Regions from separate parts of the Ruegeria sp. CDSC045 genome, predicted to be linked through region 2. Evidence: riboswitches for the same ligand, from Rfam matches in the RefSeq annotation. Region 2 holds a riboswitch; each other region holds the start of a gene.
The links. A riboswitch is a leader RNA that binds a small molecule or an ion and turns the genes downstream of it on or off. The one in region 2 is predicted to bind cobalamin.
Positions count from the first base shown of each region.

Region 1: another riboswitch for cobalamin. It lies ahead of AC2FH6_RS04905 (CbtB domain-containing protein); the one in region 2 lies ahead of AC2FH6_RS14930 (hypothetical protein).
Region 3: another riboswitch for cobalamin. It lies ahead of AC2FH6_RS04835 (DUF1636 family protein); the one in region 2 lies ahead of AC2FH6_RS14930 (hypothetical protein).

Region 1 is NZ_JBXWOE010000001.1:976,282-983,233, reverse strand. It holds gene AC2FH6_RS04930 (thiamine pyrophosphate-binding protein) at 1-235, opposite strand, end outside; gene AC2FH6_RS04925 (DUF302 domain-containing protein) at 313-771, opposite strand; gene AC2FH6_RS04920 (DUF1636 family protein) at 927-1,253, shown strand; gene AC2FH6_RS04915 (hypothetical protein) at 1,250-1,744, opposite strand; gene AC2FH6_RS04910 (CbtA family protein) at 1,811-2,509, opposite strand; gene AC2FH6_RS04905 (CbtB domain-containing protein) at 2,514-2,684, opposite strand; cobalamin riboswitch at 2,722-2,930, opposite strand; gene cobF (precorrin-6A synthase (deacetylating)) at 2,974-3,717, opposite strand; gene cobA (uroporphyrinogen-III C-methyltransferase) at 3,710-4,438, opposite strand; gene AC2FH6_RS04890 (cobyrinic acid a,c-diamide synthase CobB) at 4,435-5,757, opposite strand; gene cobM (precorrin-4 C(11)-methyltransferase) at 5,744-6,538, opposite strand; gene AC2FH6_RS04880 (cobalamin biosynthesis protein) at 6,535-6,903, opposite strand; gene cbiE (precorrin-6y C5,15-methyltransferase (decarboxylating) subunit CbiE) at 6,900-6,952, opposite strand, start outside.
Region 2 is NZ_JBXWOE010000008.1:134,794-141,745, forward strand. It holds gene AC2FH6_RS14905 (hypothetical protein) at 1-272, opposite strand, end outside; gene recR (recombination mediator RecR) at 372-965, opposite strand; gene AC2FH6_RS14915 (YbaB/EbfC family nucleoid-associated protein) at 1,030-1,374, opposite strand; gene AC2FH6_RS14920 (DNA polymerase III subunit gamma/tau) at 1,762-3,513, opposite strand; gene AC2FH6_RS14925 (protein-tyrosine phosphatase family protein) at 3,670-4,170, shown strand; gene AC2FH6_RS14930 (hypothetical protein) at 4,172-4,576, opposite strand; cobalamin riboswitch at 4,660-4,879, opposite strand; gene AC2FH6_RS14935 (alpha/beta hydrolase family protein) at 5,019-5,876, shown strand; gene rsgA (ribosome small subunit-dependent GTPase A) at 5,898-6,926, opposite strand.
Region 3 is NZ_JBXWOE010000001.1:962,938-969,889, reverse strand. It holds gene cobN (cobaltochelatase subunit CobN) at 1-1,996, opposite strand, end outside; gene cobW (cobalamin biosynthesis protein CobW) at 2,000-3,055, opposite strand; gene AC2FH6_RS04835 (DUF1636 family protein) at 3,058-3,432, opposite strand; cobalamin riboswitch at 3,527-3,733, opposite strand; tRNA gene AC2FH6_RS04830 (tRNA-Cys) at 4,085-4,158, opposite strand; gene AC2FH6_RS04825 (protein-L-isoaspartate O-methyltransferase family protein) at 4,387-5,040, shown strand; gene AC2FH6_RS04820 (TolC family outer membrane protein) at 5,136-6,554, shown strand; gene AC2FH6_RS04815 (hypothetical protein) at 6,630-6,952, shown strand, end outside.

The DNA.
Region 1 (6,952 bases), on a different contig from region 2:
CTGGGCCGAGTGTGGCCACCAGAATGGCCGGGGCGCCGTCGCGGTGATGCACCGCCTCGGCCATAAAGCCGGCCGCGTTCTCGTGTTTGGTCAGGTGAAAGGTTATCCCCGCCTTTTCCAACGCATCCACTAGGGTCAGCACCTCGCCACCTGGCATGCCAAAAGCGTGGCGGCAGCCAGCCTCATAAAGCCGTTGGGCCAGAATGTCCGCAGCGCGGGGCGACGAGTCCTGCATCAGTAAAGCTCCGAAAACTGTTTCAACGCAGATTGCGGAGGACAGACCCGGACGCAAGGCGCATCACGCCAGTGTGACTATTTGACAGCGGCTTCGGCCACGATCTGAAAGGTGTCATCCAATTCCTGGGCAATGTCCCTCAGGGGGTCTCCGCCCTCATAGATATAGGGCGCGAATACAAAGCTGGGCGTTTTATAGGATAGGGTGGCGGTGCCGTCCTCGTTTTCGGTCACGTAAAACCGGATCGGTGCTTCGATCATTGCGCGCACCGAGGTTTCCAGCACGCGCACCGCATAGTCATTGTTGAAGGCGCCGATCACCAGATTGCCTGGGATTGTAATTCCCCGCGCGGCGGCGGCTTTGGTGGGGCCGGCCTGCGTGACCACGATCAGACCGTTTGCCTTAACCGCCGATTTGGTGTCCGAGACTAATTCATCATAGCTTTTGCCCGTTGGATACACGGCCCATCCCGAGAGCGGTTCGTCGGCCCAGGCGGGCAGGGCCAGCAGGGCGAAGACGGTCCAAAGCAGTTTCATCCAGAGGCTTCCTTTTAAGGTGTCTGCAGGAATCCTGCCAGAAATGTGAGAACGTCGCACTCACAATCTTGTGTGCATTCGGGATTGCGCCGCGCCGCTTAAAGCCGCAGAAACGGGCGCAGGACGAAGGGAAAGGTCTGGATCGGATGCGCCTGATGATCTGCAAAACCTGTGGCACCGCACGCGATCGGGCGGCCGAGGTGCAGGCTGTGAAGGACGCACTGAAAAGGGCTGGATTGACGGATCAGGTCGAATTGAGCGAACACGCCTGTTTCAGCAGCTGCGCGGAACCCACGGCGCTGGCTATACAGGCGCTGGGGCGCGCATCTTATGTGTTTTCGGGTGTCGATGTGGTGGCGGATGCTGCGGATATCGCTGAAACTTGCCGTACTTACCTGAACAGCCCGCAGGGCTGGATCGAAGACGCCCGACCCTGCGGGCGGCTTCGGATGTGTTTGCGTGCGCGTATTCCGGCGCTTTAGTCAACCTGAACCGTAACCGCAGCACGAACCGGCACGTTATCGACCGAAAGCGGGCTATGGCTGTTGGAATTCAGCGAAACCGAAACCTCGACCTCACCTTTGGGCAACTGATCAATGTGCATCCAACTGCCGTAAAGCCGGGCGAGCTTTTCTCCGTTGATGTAAACATGCGCGTGCCCTTCGCCTGCCATGTCTGCGGTCGATGCGTTCTGCGGTGCGAAGGTAAAGTTTTTTGGCATAACATGCAGGTTCCAGCCAGACATAGGATCCTGTGTCAGAGCGATGTCCAGTGTAGGTGCATCTGTGCCTGCCGGTAGGTTCAAGGCCGTGGAATGATCGTGGGCCATGGTCTCAGTGGGTGAGGCTCCGTGAAGAGACGGATCAGAATGGTCGTGGCCATCAAATGTGACGCCGTTTGCAGCAGCAATTACAAATCCTGTACCGCCGCCAAAGACCAGACCGATCACGAATAGAGCAAGTGAACGGGTCATTGTATTTCCTTGAAAACATAGGGAAACGCGCCAAGTTTACACCCGGCGCGTTCAATCGAAGTGCGATCAGGCCGTTGCTTCGGAAGGTTGCGCTTCTTTCTGCCAGAAATAGCCAGCGAACGCGCCAACCAGAACCCATGCAACCAGACCGATTCCAAAAGCTCGTGCCGCGAACAACGCGCCAATTTCAGTCGGCACAGGGCCGGTGAAAACATCGGGCTCGGGTGCACCTATAAGATGTGGCACCAACAGAAGTACTGCGGCGATCACATAGCTGATCAGGTTACCTCCAAAGGCGATCAACCACATGGCGACAAGGGCTGCTGCTACCGTTGCGAACCACCAGACCTGACGTGCATAGACATCGGCTGCCGCGACACCCGGCACTTCGGGCGCCAGGGTGAAACCTGGTGCAAGGTGGAAGGCGATAAATCCGGCCAAACCCCAAAGGACGCCGGTCCGGCCATCAATCTGATGCCCTTGACCTTCGGCTACCGACATCAGCGCAACCATCACCAGCGCATAGCCGGTATAGGTCAGCATGGTAAAGATGACACTCAGCGCATCACGCGTCAGTTCAGAGAACATGCGCGGCAGTTCGGGATGAGCCGATACGGTCTCGGCCCCGAAATGCACCAGCTCTCCGGATTCATAAAGCTCGGCATGCAACAATACTGGTTGCACAAATACCAACTGCAGCAAGGCGGCAATCAGCCCCGCTGCAGCACCAGCGAACAACGCGCTGGTCAATATACGACTGAACACGGTCTTAGTGGCAGGGGAAGCCGGTCGCGTGACGCACGTCATGCGCTGCATCATGCAGGGCCGCTGCCTGAACGTGACCGGTCAGCGTAATGAGGCCCAGACCCAGAACCACTGCAAACATGACCGGAACAAAGCCTGTACGCGCGGCGGATGCTGTTTTCGTTTGTGTTGCCATTTTGTATTCTCCTCTGCCGCCGCACCCGACGGCCGGTGTTTCGTTTTTGCGCCTGGCAGGTCTCCTGGCTTGCGGGTCGATGCCTCTGTTCGCCTTCCCCCCGGAGAACCGGAAGTGGCTGGTTGAACAGGGGCTCTCCGCTTACAGTCGCGGGGGCGGCTTTGGAGTTGACCACCGAGGCAGTCGCACCAAATTCCCTCTTAGCATCCGGATTTCTCCGGCAGGACCAGACACCCCCATTTAGCCGCTATAGCTGTGGCGGTGCAATCATCATTTGCGACGTATTGTGTCAGATTATGCGCTTTTTCAGCAAATAAATATCCATGATCCAACCATGGTCGGCACGGGCATGGGCGCGGCGGTCCAGAATCTGCTGCGCAACCTCGGCCAAAGGGCCTTTGATCAGGATTTCCTCTTTCATGCCGACATATGCGCCCCACCAAATGTCCAAGTCTTCCATGTCCAGGTTTTGGAATGAACATTCACCATCCAGCATCACCGCCACGTTTTCTGCGGTTTCCGGCCATCCTTCGTCCCGGATGCGACGACCAGTTGTGACGATATAGGGCGCGCCCAGTTCGTTGATCGGAATCGCATGGGCCGCCGTCAGCGCTTGCAGCGCTGTGATGCCGGGAATCACGCGTGTTTCTGGCTGAGGGGTCAAACGTGCCGCGATTCGCAGCGAACTGTCATACAGCGACGGATCCCCCCAGATCAGCAGCGCCACATGACGGGCCTTCGGGTGGGCTGCGATGGCCTCCTGCCAGCGCAATGCAATCGCGTCGTGCCATTCGTCCACTCCGCGTAAATAGCCATCATCGGCACGGCGTTTGGGAATGTCGAAATACGCGATTTGCGGAGGAGTATCCGCGACCTGAGCGATGATCTGCTCGCGCAGCCCTGCCAGATCGGCCTTGTTTTCGCCCTTGCGGGGGATCAGGACCAGGTCCGCCGAACGGATCGCCTGCGCCCCTTGAAATGTCACATGATCCGGGTTGCCGGTGCCAATACCGATCAGCGTCAGGTCAATCATTTTCGAACTCTGCCAGAGGTCCATACAGGATCAGGGCCGGGGCGGTGCCGATCTCGGTTTCCAACTGCTGCGACAAGGCACCGATGGTCGAGCGTTGCAGCTTTTGTTCGGGGGTCGAGACGGATTCGGCCATCAATACAGGCGTGTCCAGCGGTAGGCCGTGCGAATGCAGGGCGCCAACCAAAAGGGGAAAGGTGCGCTTGCCCATAAATACGACGGTCGTAGCCTGTGGATCAGCCAGTGCTGCCAGGTTCAGATCTTCGGGCAGTTTGCCACTGACATCGTGGCCGGTGACGAATTGCACGCGCCGCGCGGTCAGTCGCCGGGTCAGCGGAATGCCTGCCGCTGCCGCCGCCGCTACCGCCGAGGGGATGCCGGGGATGATTTCATAGTCGATCCCGGCCTCTTGCAGGGCCACCAGTTCTTCTTCAAGCCGGCCGAACATGCCGCCATCACCGGATTTCAACCGCACAACATGCTGACCGGTTTGTGCATATTCGACCAACAAGCGGCTGACGTGATCCTGCTTGGGCGAGGGGCGCCCGGCGCGTTTGCCGACACCAACCAGGTCAGCATCCTCGCGGGCATGGCTCAGGATCGGGCCGCTGCTGAGGTCGTCAAACAGCACCGCATCAGCTTTCTGCAACCTGTCTACCGCCTTCAGCGTCAGCAATTCCGGGTCGCCGGGGCCTGAACCGATGAAGGACACAAAACCACTCATACCGAGGCCTCGGCGATCAGATGAAAGAATGTCCCAGTGACATTGCCTCGCACCGATCCGGTTTGCGGGCCTTCCGCGCCTTCGGCGTCGAACACGCGTGCCAGCGGCGCGTCAGGCTGTTCGATGATCGAGGAATAGTGGAACTCATGCCCGCGTAGCGCTGTGCCTTCGGCAAATCCGGCCATCGAGGCCAGTAATTCTGCCTTGCGATAACCCAGGTTGAACTTGCGCTTTTCATAGGAGGTCACAAGGCCCAGAAGGCCCGCCATTTCGTGCCGGGCACCCTCTTTGTCGATCAACGCCTGACCCAGCGCCATGTAGCCCCCGCATTCGCCATGCACAGGTCTTGTCTCGGCATGTTTGCGCAGCCCAGTCTGGAAGGTGTTGGCGGCGGCCAATGTGCCTGCGTGCAACTCGGGATACCCACCCGGCAGCCAGACCAGATCGGCATCCGGGGCAGGGGCTTCATTCGCCAGTGGTGAAAACGGTAGGATTTCTGCACCCGCCGTGCGCCAGCCTTCCAGCAAATGCGGATAGGTGAATGAAAACGCAGCATCCCGGGCCAGTGCGATCCGCTGCGCCGGAGGGCGCGGCAGCACGGCTGACGATGGCCTATCTGGGCTTGAGGAAGCCGCCCGCTTGATCGCCTCCAGATCGACATGTTCACGCAGGAACGCAGCATAGCCGACAATGGCGCTTTCCAGATCGGGATGTTCCACCGCCTGGATCAAACCTAAGTGCCGCTCGGGAAGTGTCAGGTCTCCGCGTCGTGGCAGAACGCCCAGAACCGGCAGGCCTGCACGTTCCATACCCAACCGGGTCAGACGCTCGTGGCGCGGGCTGGCGCAGCGGTTCAAAATTACCCCGGCAAAGGGCAGGTCGGGGTTGTACATCCGAAACCCCAGCGCCGTGGCTGCAGCTGATTGCGCCTGACCGCCAACATCCAGAACCAACACCACAGGCCAGCCCATACGCTGCGCGGTTTCCGCGCTAGATCCATGGCCAATCTCACCGGGTTTGGCGACACCGTCGAACAGACCCATCGATCCTTCGGCTACGACGATATCCGCGCCGTCAGCCTGTGCCGATATTGCGTTCAGCAGAGGATCGCCCATCGCCCAGCTGTCCAGATTGAACGAGGCGCGCCCAGCCGCCGCCCGGTGAAAAGCCGGGTCGATATAGTCAGGGCCGCTTTTGAATGGTTGGACGGTCAGGCCATCCTCGGCCAGCGCACGCAGCAGGCCCAGCATCACGGTGGTCTTGCCAGTCCCCGAAGACGGTGCTGAAATCAGAATACCCGGAGGGTTAGTCATCACCATGGCTCCAGCTTGACCAAGGGCTGTCCGCGCTTTGCGGGCGATACCGGCGGTCGTAATCCTTTGAATACAGGCAGCTTTCGTCAAACCCTTCACCAGCGAGTGCTGGACCCACCATGATCAGCGCTGTGCGTGAGATGCTCTCGTCCAGCGCGTCTTTCAGCGTCGCCAGCGTCGCACGGATGATCCGCTCGTCGGGCCAGCTGGCACGATAGACCACGGCCACCGGGCATTCGGCGCCATAGGCCGGGGTCAGATCGGCGATCACAGTGTCCAGATTGCCGATCGACAGGTGGATGGCCAGCGTCGCCCCGGTACGGGCAAAATTCGCCAACGTCTCGCCCTCGGGCATCGACGATGCGCGTCCCGGTGTCCGGGTCAGGACCACTGATTGCGCAAGTCCGGGCAGGGTCAGTTCCGTGCCCAGTGATGCGGCCGCAGCGGCAAAAGACGGCACGCCGGGGGTCACGCTGACCGGGATGCCCAGCTCTTTCAGGCGGCGGATCTGCTCGCCCATCGCGGACCAGACCGACAGGTCGCCGGAATGCAGTCGCGCAACATCCAGACCGGCCTGATGTGCGGTTGCGATTTCGGCCATGATCTGGTCCAGATCCATCGCCGCCGTGTTCACGATCTTGGCGTCGTCGGGGCAATGGTCCAGAATTTCCTCTGGCACCAGCGAACCCGCATACAGGCAGACCGGGCAAGCGGCGATGATATCGCGACCGCGCAGGGTCAGCAGGTCGGCGGCGCCCGGTCCGGCGCCAATGAAATGAACGGTCATGTCTGTCCTCCGATGGCGATGGCGCAGGTGGCCAGCCGGTCGTCTGAAATCTGTCTGGGTGAGATCAGCCGCGCACCAGGTCCGGCGGCGGCAAGGGCGGATGCTTCGGCCACGCTGCCGGTGCCATATGTGGCGCGGCTGCGGGTCGAGCAGGTGAGGGTGCGCTGCCCGGCCAGATCGGCGGGGGCAATGAAATGCAATGGCAGGGCAATGGCCGAGGCGAAATCTGTCAGCGCGGCGTGGCCTTCCTTGTCGGCAACCGTGGCCAGCGCGTCCACAGATTGGCCGATACTGGCCCGATCATAGGCGGCGCGCAGGCTGTTCACCGTGGCGGTCGAGGAAAATCCGATGCCTGCGACGATCATAGCGTGACGCTCCATTGCACCACCGGATAGGCCGATTTCCAACCGCGTC
Region 2 (6,952 bases):
CCCCAACTTTCAAGGTTCTCGTTTATGGGCTTCCCCAGAAAAAAGGCGCTCAGCAATAAAGTCCAAACCGGGACAGTGGAAGTTGCAATAATTGTCAAAAACGCTGGGATGTCGGCGCCCGGCCCAACGTTTGCCTCGATGAAGTCGGCAGAGAACTCGGTCTCGAGATCGCGCCTGTATCGTTCGCTTTCCTCCCAACTTTCTTCGGAATCTCCGTAAGTTTCATCAATCACAACTACGAAAATTTGTTGTTCGTCTTCTTTGGGCTGCATAAATACTATTCCAAAAAACTATTTCAGGAAAAGTCCTAAGAGAAGTCTAGGCGATGGACAAGGTGCGCTTACTTACCCAGCCTTTTTCAATTATTGAACTTATACTTCCTTCCGCGCCCTCAGCGCCGCCGTAATTGTCCCGTCATCCAGATAGTCCAACTCGCCGCCAATCGGCACACCCTGCGCCAGCGACGTCAGGCGCACCTGTCCCTCCAACTGATCGGCGATGTAATGAGCGGTGGTCTGGCCGTCGACGGTGGCGTTCAGAGCCAGAATGACCTCGGTGATCCCCTCTGCGGTGACCCGGTCCTTGAGGCGGGGGATGCGCAGCTCATCCGGGCCTATCCCGTCCAGCGCCGACAAGGTGCCGCCCAGCACGTGATAGCGGCCTTTGAAAACTGCGGCGCGTTCCATCGCCCAAAGGTCGGCGACGTCTTCGACGACGCACAGCTCTCCGGTCGCGCGGACTTCGCTATCGCAGATATCACAGATGTCCGAGGTGCCTACATTGCCGCAATTCAGGCACTCACGGGCAGTGATGGCAACCTGTTGCATTGCGTCCGCAAGCGGTGTCAGCAGAAGGGCGCGTTTGCGGATCAGATGCAGCACTGCGCGACGGGCCGAACGTGGGCCGAGGCCCGGCAGTTTGGCCATCAGGTCGATCAGATTGTCGATATCGCTGTTCGAACTCACCGCGCTTGCTCCTGCATAAGGGCCGGGCAGTTGGGCCCGGCCGGTATTTCGTCAGGAGTGCCTATCAGAACGGCAGCTTGATGTCTGCGGGCAGGCCCATACCTTCGGTCAGCTTAGCCATCTCAGCCTGCGACCGTTCAGCGGCCTTGGCCTGAGCATCTTTGATGGCGGCCAGGATCAGATCTTCGACCACTTCCTTGTCGTCGCCGTTAAAGATTGACGGGTCGATATCGAGACCTTTCAGCTCTCCCTTGGCCGTGGCTGTTGCCTTGACCAGCCCTGCACCGGATTCGCCGACAACCATGATGGTATTCAGCTCTTCCTGCATATCCGTCATCTTGGTCTGTAGATCCTGTGCGGATTTCATCATCTTGGCCATATCGCCCAGACCGCCGAGTCCTTTGAGCATTTACTGTCTCCTAAATTGTGATCGCCTTAGGCGAACATATACAGCGTAAAGTGTCATCGACGCACATAGCGCAATTGTCAGCCCTATGAACAGGGTGGAATGACCGATGCACCCGATGTCTGCCGCCGATCTACGCGAGTCATCCATCAAGTCGTCGACAAAAATGTGAGCCGCCCAAATCGCCCAAGCGAAGGACGTCGCCAATGCGATCCATAGGTTTCCGCGCCAGATTGCTATAGCAGACAACACCAGCAAGACCATGGATACCGGATGCAAGGTGAGAGCAACTGCTTCGACCAATTCGCTAACCGGTTCGCCATCCCAGCCAGGGTTAAATACTTCGCATGCTTCGTAGTAGACCGCATCGATGTGTGCAAAGTGCAGCTGTTAATCCTCCTCGAACGGGTCCCATTCGTCTTCGACCTCAGGTAGGGCTTCGGTTTCTACCTTGGCGGCGCGTTCCTCCGGGGTTTCGATCCGTTTGATGCGTGCCTTCGGAAATTGCATGAGCACCGCCTGAACCAACGGGTGTTTCTCAGCCTCTGCTTTCAACGCCAGCTCAGCGGCGTCTCGAATCTCGGCGATGGTCGCAACCTCACCATCGGCCACAATCGACACAGCCCAGCGGTTGCCAGTCCATCGTTGCAGCGACGAACCCAGTCTCGCTGCCAGATCTGTGGGTGCGTTCTGTGTCGGGGTGAATTCGATCCGCCCCGGTTGGTAAGAAACCAGCCGCACCCCGTTTTCGACCTCGACCAGAAGTTTCACATCCCGATTGGTGCGGATCAATTCAACCACGTGGTCAAAACTCGGATACCGTGCAAGCGCCGATTGGATATCATGGGCCAGAGCGGCCGACGGCGCGCCGGCGGGGCTGCTAGTTGCGGATACGTAAGAAGATGATGCCGCTGGTACCGGAGCCTGAGAGGGCACGGCCATACCACCGCCAGGACCGCCATTCGGAGGCGGAGGCGGGTTGTCCTGCAGGCGCTTGATCAGCTCTTCGGGGCTGGGCAAGTCGGCAACATGGGTCAGGCGGATAACGGCCATTTCAGCAGCCATCATGGCATTTGGCGCGGCCGATACCTCTTCCAGCGCTTTCAGCAACATCTGCCACATCCGGGTCAAAACGCGCATTGGCAGGGCCTCGGCCATTTGCTGACCACGGGCACGTTCATCAGGGGAAACCGTCGGGTCCTCGGCTGCGTCTGGCGTGATCTTTACAACCGAAACCCAGTGCGTGATTTCGGCCAGGTCACGCAGCACGGATAGCGGATCGGCCCCTTCGGCATATTGCCCGCCCAATTCAGTCAGCGCGCTTGCTGCATCCCCTCGCAGGATCATTTCCATCAAGTCCAATACCCGGCCCCGGTCGGCCAGACCCAGCATCGCGCGCACTTGATCTGCGCTGGTTTCACCGGCCCCATGGCTGATTGCCTGATCCAGCAGCGATGTTGCGTCGCGCGCCGACCCCTCGGCCGCGCGGGTGATCAGCGCCAGGGCATCATCCGCGATCTGTGCCTTCTCAGCCGCTGCGATCTTATTGAGCAGGCCAATCATGTCCTCGGGTTCGATCCGGCGCAGGTCAAATCGTTGGCACCGCGACAGAACAGTCACCGGGACTTTGCGGATTTCGGTCGTGGCAAAGATGAACTTCACATGCGCAGGAGGTTCTTCCAACGTCTTGAGCAGCGCGTTGAACGCGCTGGTCGAAAGCATGTGAACCTCGTCGATAATGTAGATCTTATAGCGTGCACTGGCGGCACGATAGCGCACCGAGTCGATGATTTCGCGGATGTCATTTACGCCGGTGCGGCTGGCGGCGTCCATCTCCATCACATCGACATGGCGGCCTTCCATGATGGCGACGCAATGTTCGCACTGGCCGCAGGGTTCGGTCGTGGGCTTGCCTTGCCCATCAGGACCGATGCAGTTCATGCCCTTGGCGATGATCCGGGCCGTGGTCGTCTTACCGGTGCCGCGGATGCCAGTCATGATGAAGGCTTGTGCAATCCGGTCGGCCTCGAACGCGTTTTTCAGCGTGCGCACCATTGCGTTCTGACCGACGAGGTCAGCAAAAGTTTCCGGGCGGTATTTCCGCGCGAGAACCTGATAGGCGGGGCTGGGCGTGTCGGTCATGTCTGCTCTGTTGGATTCGTGTCAGGTTTGCAGCGTAGAGACCCCCGCCGTCCGCGTCCACCGCGCGCGAAAAGGAATTTCGTTTTGGCAAGTTGTATCAGAGCCGGTAAATCATGAGGGGCTTTAGCCCCATGTGGTGATGCAGGAAAAGGAGCTGTGTTGGAGAGTTTTGCAATTCACCCTCTTGGATTGGGCAAAGGGCAGATCGCTCTGTGCCCACTGCCGGGTGTCACGGGCGATTATGCTGGGGATTTCGCAGTAATCCGGGATTGGGCGCCGGACCTGGTCATCTCGATGACTACTCTGGATGAGTTCCAGCATTCCGGCGCGCGTTCATTCGAGGCGGACCTGCAGTGCGAACGGATTGCCTGGGTCCACCTTCCGGTCTCCGATTTCGGCGCCCCCACGCCTGAGGTTGAGGCGCTTTGGCCGCAAGCCAGCGCCGCCGCCCAACATGTCCTTGCCAGTGGCGGCAAGGTGCTGGTGCATTGCCGCGGTGGGTGCGGACGTTCGGGGATGGTTGTGATGCGGCTAATGGTGGAATGCGGCGAAGCGCCTGACCAAGCGCTTCGGCGGTTGCGTGCGGTTCGGCCCTGCGCGGTGGAAACCGACGCGCAAAAGGACTGGGCCGGGTTGCCGGCCCGAACCCTTCCTTGAATCAGGCAGACACTTGATACGGAATACTGTCGCTGCGCGGCGGCAGGGTCGATACGTCGAGCATCGCACAGGGTGGTTCTGACAGAAAACCAGCGGATTTCTGGATGAACTCCGGCCCGAACATCATGTCGCCATAGGCGTCCAGCTTTTCTGTCGGCGTGTCCGTGCTGGTGCCGCAATAGACTCTGATCTGTTCTGATTGTGCCCGAAAACGGGCCGTGCAGCCTTCGGTGCAATGGGTCAGATCGCTGGTGCCTTCGACCTCGAATGTTTTGGATGTCGCAGGCCTTGCCGTCGCTATCGCCTCGGCCATGGCGCGTGCCATTCGGGCCAGGGCGGGGCAGGGTTTCCCGGTCCTCTGACAGACGGTTGCGGTGAATTCATGTGTCTTTGTTTTCCAGATCATAATGCGCCCTCCGCGCGCAGGACGAAGGGTGAGGATCAGGTGTGACAGCGCGCTGACGACCTGCCCGGACACCCCGCCCGAGTTTCGGTTTCGATACGATGGCAGGTCTCCTGACTTGCGGGTCGTCGCTTTGCCGACCTTCCCAGCCCTGGGGCCAGTGGTATTTCGGCATTGCTCACCGCTTACAGTTGCGGGGGCAGTCGCGGAGTTGGCCCTTTCCGGCATCGCCGGGGCAGACCGCACCGTGTTCCCTTTTCATCCCGCCCCAATTCCGGGGCAAGAACCATCACCACATCGCTAGCGGCTATGCAGACCCCGAGTCAAGCCACCTGTTGGGGTTCAAACCGGACGTTTGGTCATCTTGATGAAATCTTGACTCTGGTGGCCGAAATCGGGCCGATTGTTGAGTGAACCGAGTAGTTCAGAATTTGTCGGAAGCGCCATGCTTGATACCACGCCCTGCGTCCAGACTAAGGACTTTGACTTTGCCTCAGGCTCTGCCAGCCTGTCGGCGCGGCTGTATCTGCCTGAAACCGAGCCGAAGGTCGCCGTGGTGATTCACAGCGCAACTGCAGTGCCGCGCGAATATTACCAGCATTTTGCCCGTTGGCTGGCCGCCGAACAGGGTATTGCCTGTTTGACCTATGACTACAGCGATTTCGGGCATTCGCTGCGCGACAAACTCAAAACCTCCGAGGTGACCATGGCGGATTGGGCCTTGGTCGACATGCCCGCCGCACGGGCTGAGATGCGCAGGCGGTTCCCGGACGCTTTGCAGTGGAGCATCGGTCATTCCCTTGGCGGCTTGCTGGGGCCGGTGCAGCCAGACATTGATCAGATCGACCGGATGATCTGTGTATGTTCGGGGCTGGTTACTCTGTCCGACCATCCCTGGCCCTATCGCGGGCTGGCGTGGATGTTCTGGCATGTGCATGGGCGTCTGGCAGTGAATGCGCTGGGCTATCTGCCGGGCAAAGCGGTGGGGATCGGTGCCGATTTGCCTGGTCCGGTCTATTGGCAATGGCGTAGCTGGTGCACGGCGCCGCAGAATTATGTGCCGCAGATCGGTGACGCTCTGCCCGAAGCGAGATGGGCGCAATCGAATACGCCGGTGGACCTGTTCACCTTCGAGGACGACCAGATGGTGCCGCCAGACGCTGTCTGGCGGCTTGCCGATCTGTATGGACCAAAGGCGCGGCGGCATCTGCTGTCTCCGAAAGAGATCGGAGTGCCCGAGATCGGTCATATCGGTGCCTTTGCCCGCAGAAATCAGGCGCTTTGGCCCCGGTTGATTGCCTGAAGACGCGCTTTTCCGTCCCCGTTAGGGTCTGTTGCGAGACTTTTTGTCATGCATGACAGACCGCACCATTTTACCAAAGGCTTTGTCGCGCGCCCGGGATTGCGCAAGGGTTTCAGAGTTCCTCTGATCCTCGCGCCGCAGCTTGTTCCAGCGTACCAGCCGGTCCGGCGAGAGCAGGCCATCGGCAATCGCCTCTTGCACGGCGCAACCGGGTTCGGCCTGATGCTGGCAATCTGAAAACCGGCAGGTCGCAGCCAATTCCAGAAGGTCTGAGAAAACCTCATCCACGCCGTCTTGGGCATCCATCAAACGCAGGGCGCGCATTCCTGGCGTATCAATCAGCCACCCCCCGTTTCGCATCGGGTGAAGCGCACGATGGGTCGTGGTGTGGCGACCCCGTGCGTCATCCTCGCGGATCCCCGCCGTTGCCCCGGCCTGACCAGTCATGGCGTTCGCCAATGTGGTTTTGCCGACACCGGATGAGCCGACCAAAGCAGCAGTTTGCCCGGCAGGGCACCAGGACAGGATCGGATCAATTTCTGACGCCTCCAGCGCGTTGACGGTTAGAACGGTCAGAAACCGAGCCAGCGAACTGGCCTGACTGGCATAGCTCTCTGGGTCAGGGCAGCTGTCGGCCTTGGTCAGGACAACAACCGGATAGCACCCGGCCTGATGCGCCAGCGCCAGATAACGCTCAAGCCGTGCCAGATTGAAATCGGCATTGCAGGAACTGACGATATACAGCACATCCACATTCGCCGCGATCAGCTGAACTTGCGCACCGGTGCCTGCGGCCCGGCGTTGCAAGAGGCTTTTGCGCTCCAAAAGATGCCGAATGCGGTTTTGATCATCCGCAAGGACCCAATCGCCAACCGCAAATTCGCCGGTTGATCGGTCAGGGGTCAGATCAGATGTGCCGCCAAGCGCATTCAGGCCGATCAGGCGATCACGATGGACGGCGTTGATGCGATGCGGTGTGCAGGTAGGGTTCACAGCATGTTGGGCTGCAAAATGAGAGGACCATCCCAGGTCCGAAAGTGTTTTGGACATTGTTCTGCCTGTGTTCAGATACAGGA
Region 3 (6,952 bases), on a different contig from region 2:
TGTCGCAGACAAATCGGTCGATACGGGTGATCGCTTCGGCGGTACAGGTTGCCTGATTCAGACCCAGATCGCTTTCCAGACCAATGGCCTGCGCCTCATCCCGTATGTCTTCTTGTAGTCGGTCGCGGCGTTTGGGGTCCAGCCCGTCGGCGTTCGAGAATTCGTCCAGCAGGGATTCCAGCCGCACCATACGGTCCGGTGTGTCGCTTGTGCGCATCGGGGGCGGGATATGGCCCAGTGTAACCGCGCCGATCCGGCGCTTGGCCTGTGCGGCCTCGCCGGGGTCATTCACGATAAAGGGGTAGATCACCGGCAGATCGCGGACCAACGCCTCGGGCCAGCAATTTGCCGACAGAGCAACGGATTTACCAGGCAACCACTCCAGCGTGCCATGCGCGCCGATATGGATCAGCGCATCCGCGCCATGCCCCTTACGCAGCCAGAGATAGAAGGCAACATAGCTGTGGCGCGGGGTGCGCGAAAGATCGTGATAGTCGTCATCGCGCAGCTCGGGCGTGCCGCGTTCCGGTTGCAGCGCGATCAGTGTCTTGCCCCGGTTCAAGGCGGTAAAGTGGAACGCACCATCGGCAAAAACCGGGTCGTCCTCAGGCTTGCCCCAGATGGATTGCAGATCCGTTTGCAACTGTTCCGGCAAGTCTGCCAGCGCGGTCTGATAGGCCGCGAGCGGCCAAGACAGTCGCGCATCCAGAAGCGTCTCGGCAATCGGCGCGCCAGGTGCGGTGTCATAGCCTTCGGCCTGCAGATCAGACAGCATCGCCTCGGCCGAGGCCAGCGCATCCAGGCCAACCGCATGGGCCATCTGCCAGTCCTTGCCGGGATAAGTCGACAGCACCAACGCTGGGACCTGATCTGGCTTGGGTTTGTCGCTTAGGCGCAGCCAGCCGTCCACCCGATCAATGATCGCCTCAACCCGTTCCGGCTCGGGGCGGTGGGCAAAACGGGAATATTCCAGATACGGGTCGCGCTTGCCCGGTTCCTTGAACGAAGCGATGCCCGCCGAAATGCGGCCATCCACCTCGGGCAGGACCACATGCATTGCGAGGTCGGCGGGGGACAGCCCGCGTTCTGCATCGACCCAGGCCTTGCGGCGTGCGGTGGACAAGGCGACCTGAAACACCGGCACATTGGCGGCGTCCAACGGGGAGGTGCCCGAGGCGCCTTTGCCCGAAAAGGATGTAGCGTTGATGATGGCCGAGGGGGCCAGCACCACGGCCTGTTCGCGCAGCCAATCGGCGGCGGCAGGGGCCTTGAGGGACTGCGCAAACAGGCCGATGGCCTGGAACCCACGGGCGCGTAGGCGGTGGATCACGGCTGCAACAGGGGCCGTGTCAGCCGAGGTCAGATAGGCACGATAGAAAGTCACCAGGATGCGCTTGGCATCACCGTCGAAGGCTGTGTCCGCAGGGATGACCCCCCGATCCGGGCACCACGCGCCGCATTCCGGGATCGTCTTGGCACCCATCACCGGCCCGGCATACAACCCCGCTGCCAGTGCCATCTGCGCCAGTGCCGCCTGCGCTGCGACCTCACCGCCTGTGTCGCAAAGATGCGCCAGCCGCCGCAGGGTTGAAACGGGCAGGGTAGAATAGTCATCCAGCCGCGTATCTTCACGTCCATCCGCAGGCAGCACAGCAACGGCAATGCCCTTGGCTTGAGCCAGTGCCAGAACCTGCTGCAAGCCATAGGACCAGTAGGGCACGCCACCGATCAGGCGGATCAGGATGCCTTTGGCGCCCTCCAGCGTCTGCTCGACATAGGTGTCGACAGAAAGCGGGTGCTTCAGCGCCGTTAGATTGGCCAGCCGCAGGGTCGGCATCCGACCTTCGGGTCCACCCCCCCGATGCCAGCCTGCCGCGAAAGCGCCAAGGTCACTGTCGGAAAAGGACAGCACCACCAGATCCGCCGGGCTCTGGCCCAGATCGGTTGGGGTCTCCGTTTCCTCTAACCCGTGGCTTTCGCGGAAGACGACGTGCATGGCTTACTCGGCAGCCTCGGTTACACCCACGAGGATATCGCGGATTTCGGCCTCTTTGATGTCGTCATGTTCGGCGATGACCACCAGACGCGAGCGGCGGTCTTCACCTGGCTCCCACGGGCGGTCGTACTGATGACGCACACGGGCCCCGACAGCCTGCACCAAAAGGCGCATGGGTTTGCCGGCAACAGCGGCATAGCCTTTTACCCGCAGGATGTTCAGTTCATTCGCCAGACGTTCGATATTGGCGACCAACTGGGCCGGATCGGTCTGTTCCGGCAGTTCAACAATGATGCTTTCGAAATCATCATGCTCGTGATCGTGGTGGCCATCGTGATGGCTGGGACGTGCCTCCATGTCATCTTCGGCAGCGGCCTCAAGCCCCAGCACAACACGTACATCCACAGCGCCTTCGGCCACTTCGACCACGGGCAGCGGGCGCGGAGCCTCTGCCGCGATGATTTCCTTGGCCTTGGCGACCCCCTCGGGGCCAGCAAGATCAGGCTTGGTCAGCAGAATGATGTCGGCGCAGGAGATCTGGTCCTCGAACACCTCGGATAGCGGCGTTTCGTGATCAATCGAGTCATCGGCCAGGCGCTGGGCATCCACCGCAGCGACATTTGGGGCAAAGCGACCGGCGGCCACAGCTTCGGCATCGGCCAGAGCAATTACGCCATCCACGGTGATTTTCGAGCGGATATCCGGCCAGTCGAACGCTTTCAGCAGCGGCTTGGGCAGGGCCAAGCCAGAGGTTTCGATCAGAATGTGATCGGGGCGCGGCTCTAGCGCCATCAGCGCCTCGATGGTCGGGATGAAATCATCTGCCACGGTGCAGCAGATGCATCCATTGGCCAATTCCATGATGTTTTCCGCCGGGCAATCGGGGATCGCGCAGGATTTGAGGATATCGCCATCGACGCCAACATCTCCAAACTCGTTGACCACAATGGCCAGGCGCTTGCCCTGCGGGTTCTGCATCAGATGACGCACCAGCGTGGTCTTTCCCGAGCCCAGAAAGCCGGTGATCACAGTGACGGGCAGTTTTTCGAGATTGCTCATATCTAAGCTCCAATCGGGGGAATGCGGGCCGCACAGTTTTTGCGGAAATGTTCAGGACGTTCGCGCCATTTAACGAGGCCATCTTGGGTCGCGAGATATTTGGTCGCGCCTTCAACAATGGTCTCGACATGATCGGTTTCATCGAGATGCTCATAGACAAAGGTCCAACGTTTGGGTCCGCCACGCAGCACAATCGAGCAGCCCTGATCGCAATTTGAAAGGCATTCTACTGCCTTCAAAGTGACGCCATCAGGAAGTTCTGCCTGCTCCAACGCCTTGTGCAGCAACGCCCCAGGACGATCTGCATCATTCTCGACGGGCAGGCCGCGGCGGCAGGTCGTGCACACCAGCAGTTCAACAGGTGTGGTCTCGGTCATGTCTCTCATCCCCCCAAATCCTCTTCGCGGGGGACGGGGTTTCATGCGGGCCACGTATTGCGACATGGGCCCGACACCGGATCACCCCGTCCGGTTTCAACTTCGGATGTTGGCAGGTCTCCCGGCTTGCGGATGTCAGAGGCTGGCCTCTGGCAGATGTCCCGCCTTCCCGGCCTGTCTGGCCAGTGGCTTTGGGCACCCTCTCCGGTCACGGTCGCGGGGGCGGCTGCGTTTGACGGATGACCGCTGACGCATTCCCTTTTCATCTGCATGTGCAGACACCAACGGATGGGACATGCGGCACGGGCAGGGGGCTTGTCAAGCGCGGCAGACGCACGGAAATCATCGAGAATGGAAAAGCGACCTGCCAATGCCTGTCAGCGGCATGTTTGGTCAGCCATATGCAAAATGACCGCAGGCGAATTTGGGCTTTGCACCTCGAAGATATCCAGACGAAAGGATTCGCGGGCCCGTTACTTCAAAGGGCATATCGCGTGGAATCGATAGAGCGGTCAAATTTACCGGCCGAGCCAGTGAGTTCACCGCCTTCTGATCAATCCGGTGTCAAGCTTGACTCAGCAGAGCACTGCCGTGGCGAGACGGCATGTCGCAGGCTCGAAAAGCCGAATGCGAAGCAACTGTTTGAAAGTATTGGAGGCGAGTACCGGAATCGAACCGGTGTACACGGATTTGCAATCCGCTGCGTCACCACTCCGCCAACTCGCCTTTTCAAGTAATATCAAATACTTGCCGTGGTGTGACAGGCGTTTTAGCAGCTTTAATCCGGGGCGTCCAGTGGGTTCGGTCTAAATTTGACGAACTGAAAATTGGATCACCCAATCGGATCACTCTAAAATCTTCACGACAGACGAAAGTTTCCGCTTGCGGGCCGTTGCTGGTTTGCCCGGGATGTGGCACAAGCCCAGCAACCTTGGGAAATGAATGAGCGATCCAATGACAGATTTCGCAGCCCGCCGCCGCACCATGGTCGATACGCAGGTCCGGCCTTCGGACGTTACCAAGTTCCCGATCATTGATGCCATGCTGTCCGTCAAGCGCGAGAATTTTGTGCCAGACGCGCAACGCGAAGCCGCCTATGTCGAGGGTTTGATAGAACTTGAGGCTGGACGCTGCATTCTGGAACCGAGAACACTGGCCAAGATGCTGGATGTGCTGAACATTACCAATGATGAGGTTGTTCTGGATATTGCTCCGGCGCTGGGATATTCGACGGCTGTTGCAGCCCGTATGGCGCAGTTGGTCGTAGCGGTGGAAGCGGATGAAGCGCTAGCTGCCGAAGCGCAAACGCTGCTGATGGAGGCTGACGCGGATAATGTGGTTGTTCACGTGGGGCCGCTGGATGAGGGCGCTGCCGAGCATGGGCCTTATGACGTGGTCATGATCCAGGGCGGCGTAGAAGAGGTTCCGTCTGCATTGATTGACCAGCTTAAGGATCATGGGCGTATCGCCTGCCTGTTCATGGAAGGTGATCTTGGGACAGTCCGTATAGGCCACAAATCAGGCGATCGCGTTACCTGGCGCCAGGCATTCAACGCCAGTGCACCTGTTCTGAAAGCCTTCTCGGCCGAGAGTGCATTTTCGCTATAGTCGGCGGGCAGATTTATCTGCTGCCTTGATTAGTTCAACACAAAGACGCAAACTGCCCTCAGGGCTGCGTTATTTTGATTTGAGAGGATTTCGCCATGCGTTTTGCAGCAGGAGGAAAGCTGGTCAGGACTCTGGCAGTGACTGCAGGTATTGCTTTGGGCACGTTGCCTGGACGGGCGGTTTGGGCCGACAACCTGACCGACGCGTTCATCGGAGCATATAATACTAGTGGTTTGCTGGAACAGAACCGGGCGCTGCTTCGGGCTGCAGACGAGGATGTGGCGATCGCGCTGTCGGCTTTGCGCCCTATTATCAACTGGACCGTCGCGGTTAGCCAAGACTATACGCGCAGCAGAAACAGTGGTGTTACGAACAGTGTTGATCCTTCGAACTTCTTCTCGGGCCTGACGCTAAGCCAACTTTTATACGATGGCGGAGCCTCGATTCTGGGCAAGCAATCAGCGCAGGAAACGGTGCTGTCGACCCGGCAGGCGCTGATCGATATCGAACAGCAGGTCCTATTCCGCGCGGCGACCGCTTACCTGAGTGTTCTGCTGCAGGAAGAGACCGTATCGATTCGTCAAAACAACGTTGAACTGTCCGCAGAAGAGCTTCGCGCCTCGCAGGATCGTTTCGAAGTTGGGGAAGTTACCCGCACAGACGTCGCATTGTCTCAGGCTCAGCTTGCAAGCTCGCAAGCCGATCTGGCGAATGCGCGCGGCGATCTGAGCACTGCTCAGGCGGAATATGTGAACGCAGTTGGCAAACTGCCGGGCCGTACTGCTGGTCAGCCCAGCCTGCCAAACTTGCCCCGGTCCCAGAGCGAGGCCGTCAGCCTGGCCCAACGCAATCACCCATCCATTCTGTCCGCCCAGCATCAGGTGCGCGCCCTTGATCTGGTCGTGCAGCAGCAGCGCGCGGGCCTGGGTCCGAATGTCAGCCTGAACGCTGATGCGGGCGTCACCGAGAGCTATGATGACGACGATTATGTGAATGATGCGAGTATCTCGCTGAACTTCAGCCAGCCGATCTATGCGGGTGGTCGACTCGCGGCAAGCGTGCGCCGCGCAATGGCCTCGCGGGATGGGTCACGTGCCAATCTGCTGAATGTGCAAAAGAACATTACGCAGGGCGTGTCTGATGCCTATGTTCGGTTTCAAACTGCAAGCGCAAGCCTGAGGGCCTCTTCGGAACGTGTACGCGCCTCGGAAGTTGCGTTTGATGGTATCCGCGAAGAGGCAACTTTGGGTGCGCGGACCACTCTGGACGTGCTGGCTGCTCAGCAGGATTTGCTGGACGCGCAGCTTGCCGAAATTGCTTCCAGAACCGAGCGATCTCTGGCGGCTTATCAGTTGCTGCAGGCCCAAGGTTTGCTCACGGCCGAGCGTTTGGGTCTGGCGGTTCAGATTTACGATCCGACCCTTTACTATAATCTGGTGAAGAAAGCCCCCGCGCAGGTCAGCAAGCAGAGCAAAGATCTGGATCGGGTCCTGAAAGCACTGCGTCGGGACTAAACACCCAATACTGCCTGTTGTGAGGTCTGCATTGTTTGGCTACACTCGGACCTGAGGTTAGAGCGGTAGAAAACAATGACAGACAATGTCGTGAACTCCGGGATCGAAGACGTACTGTCATCGGTCAAGCGGCTGGTCAGCGAAGAAGGTCGAAAAGTTCCCGATCTGGTGCGTTCCAAGTCAGAGCGAAAGCCAGGGCGGCTTGTTCTGACTGATGCGCTCAGGGTTGGCGAGCAAACAGGTGTCGAGACGCAGCCTTTCAAGCTGGATGCTGAGTACAGCGCTGAAAAATCGGTGAAACCGATGCTTTTGCGCGCCTGCGATGTTGTTGCGGGTGATGAAGCGGAGTCGGCTACAGAGCATTCACCTGATCCAGTTGCGGAAGAGGGCATAGCCAA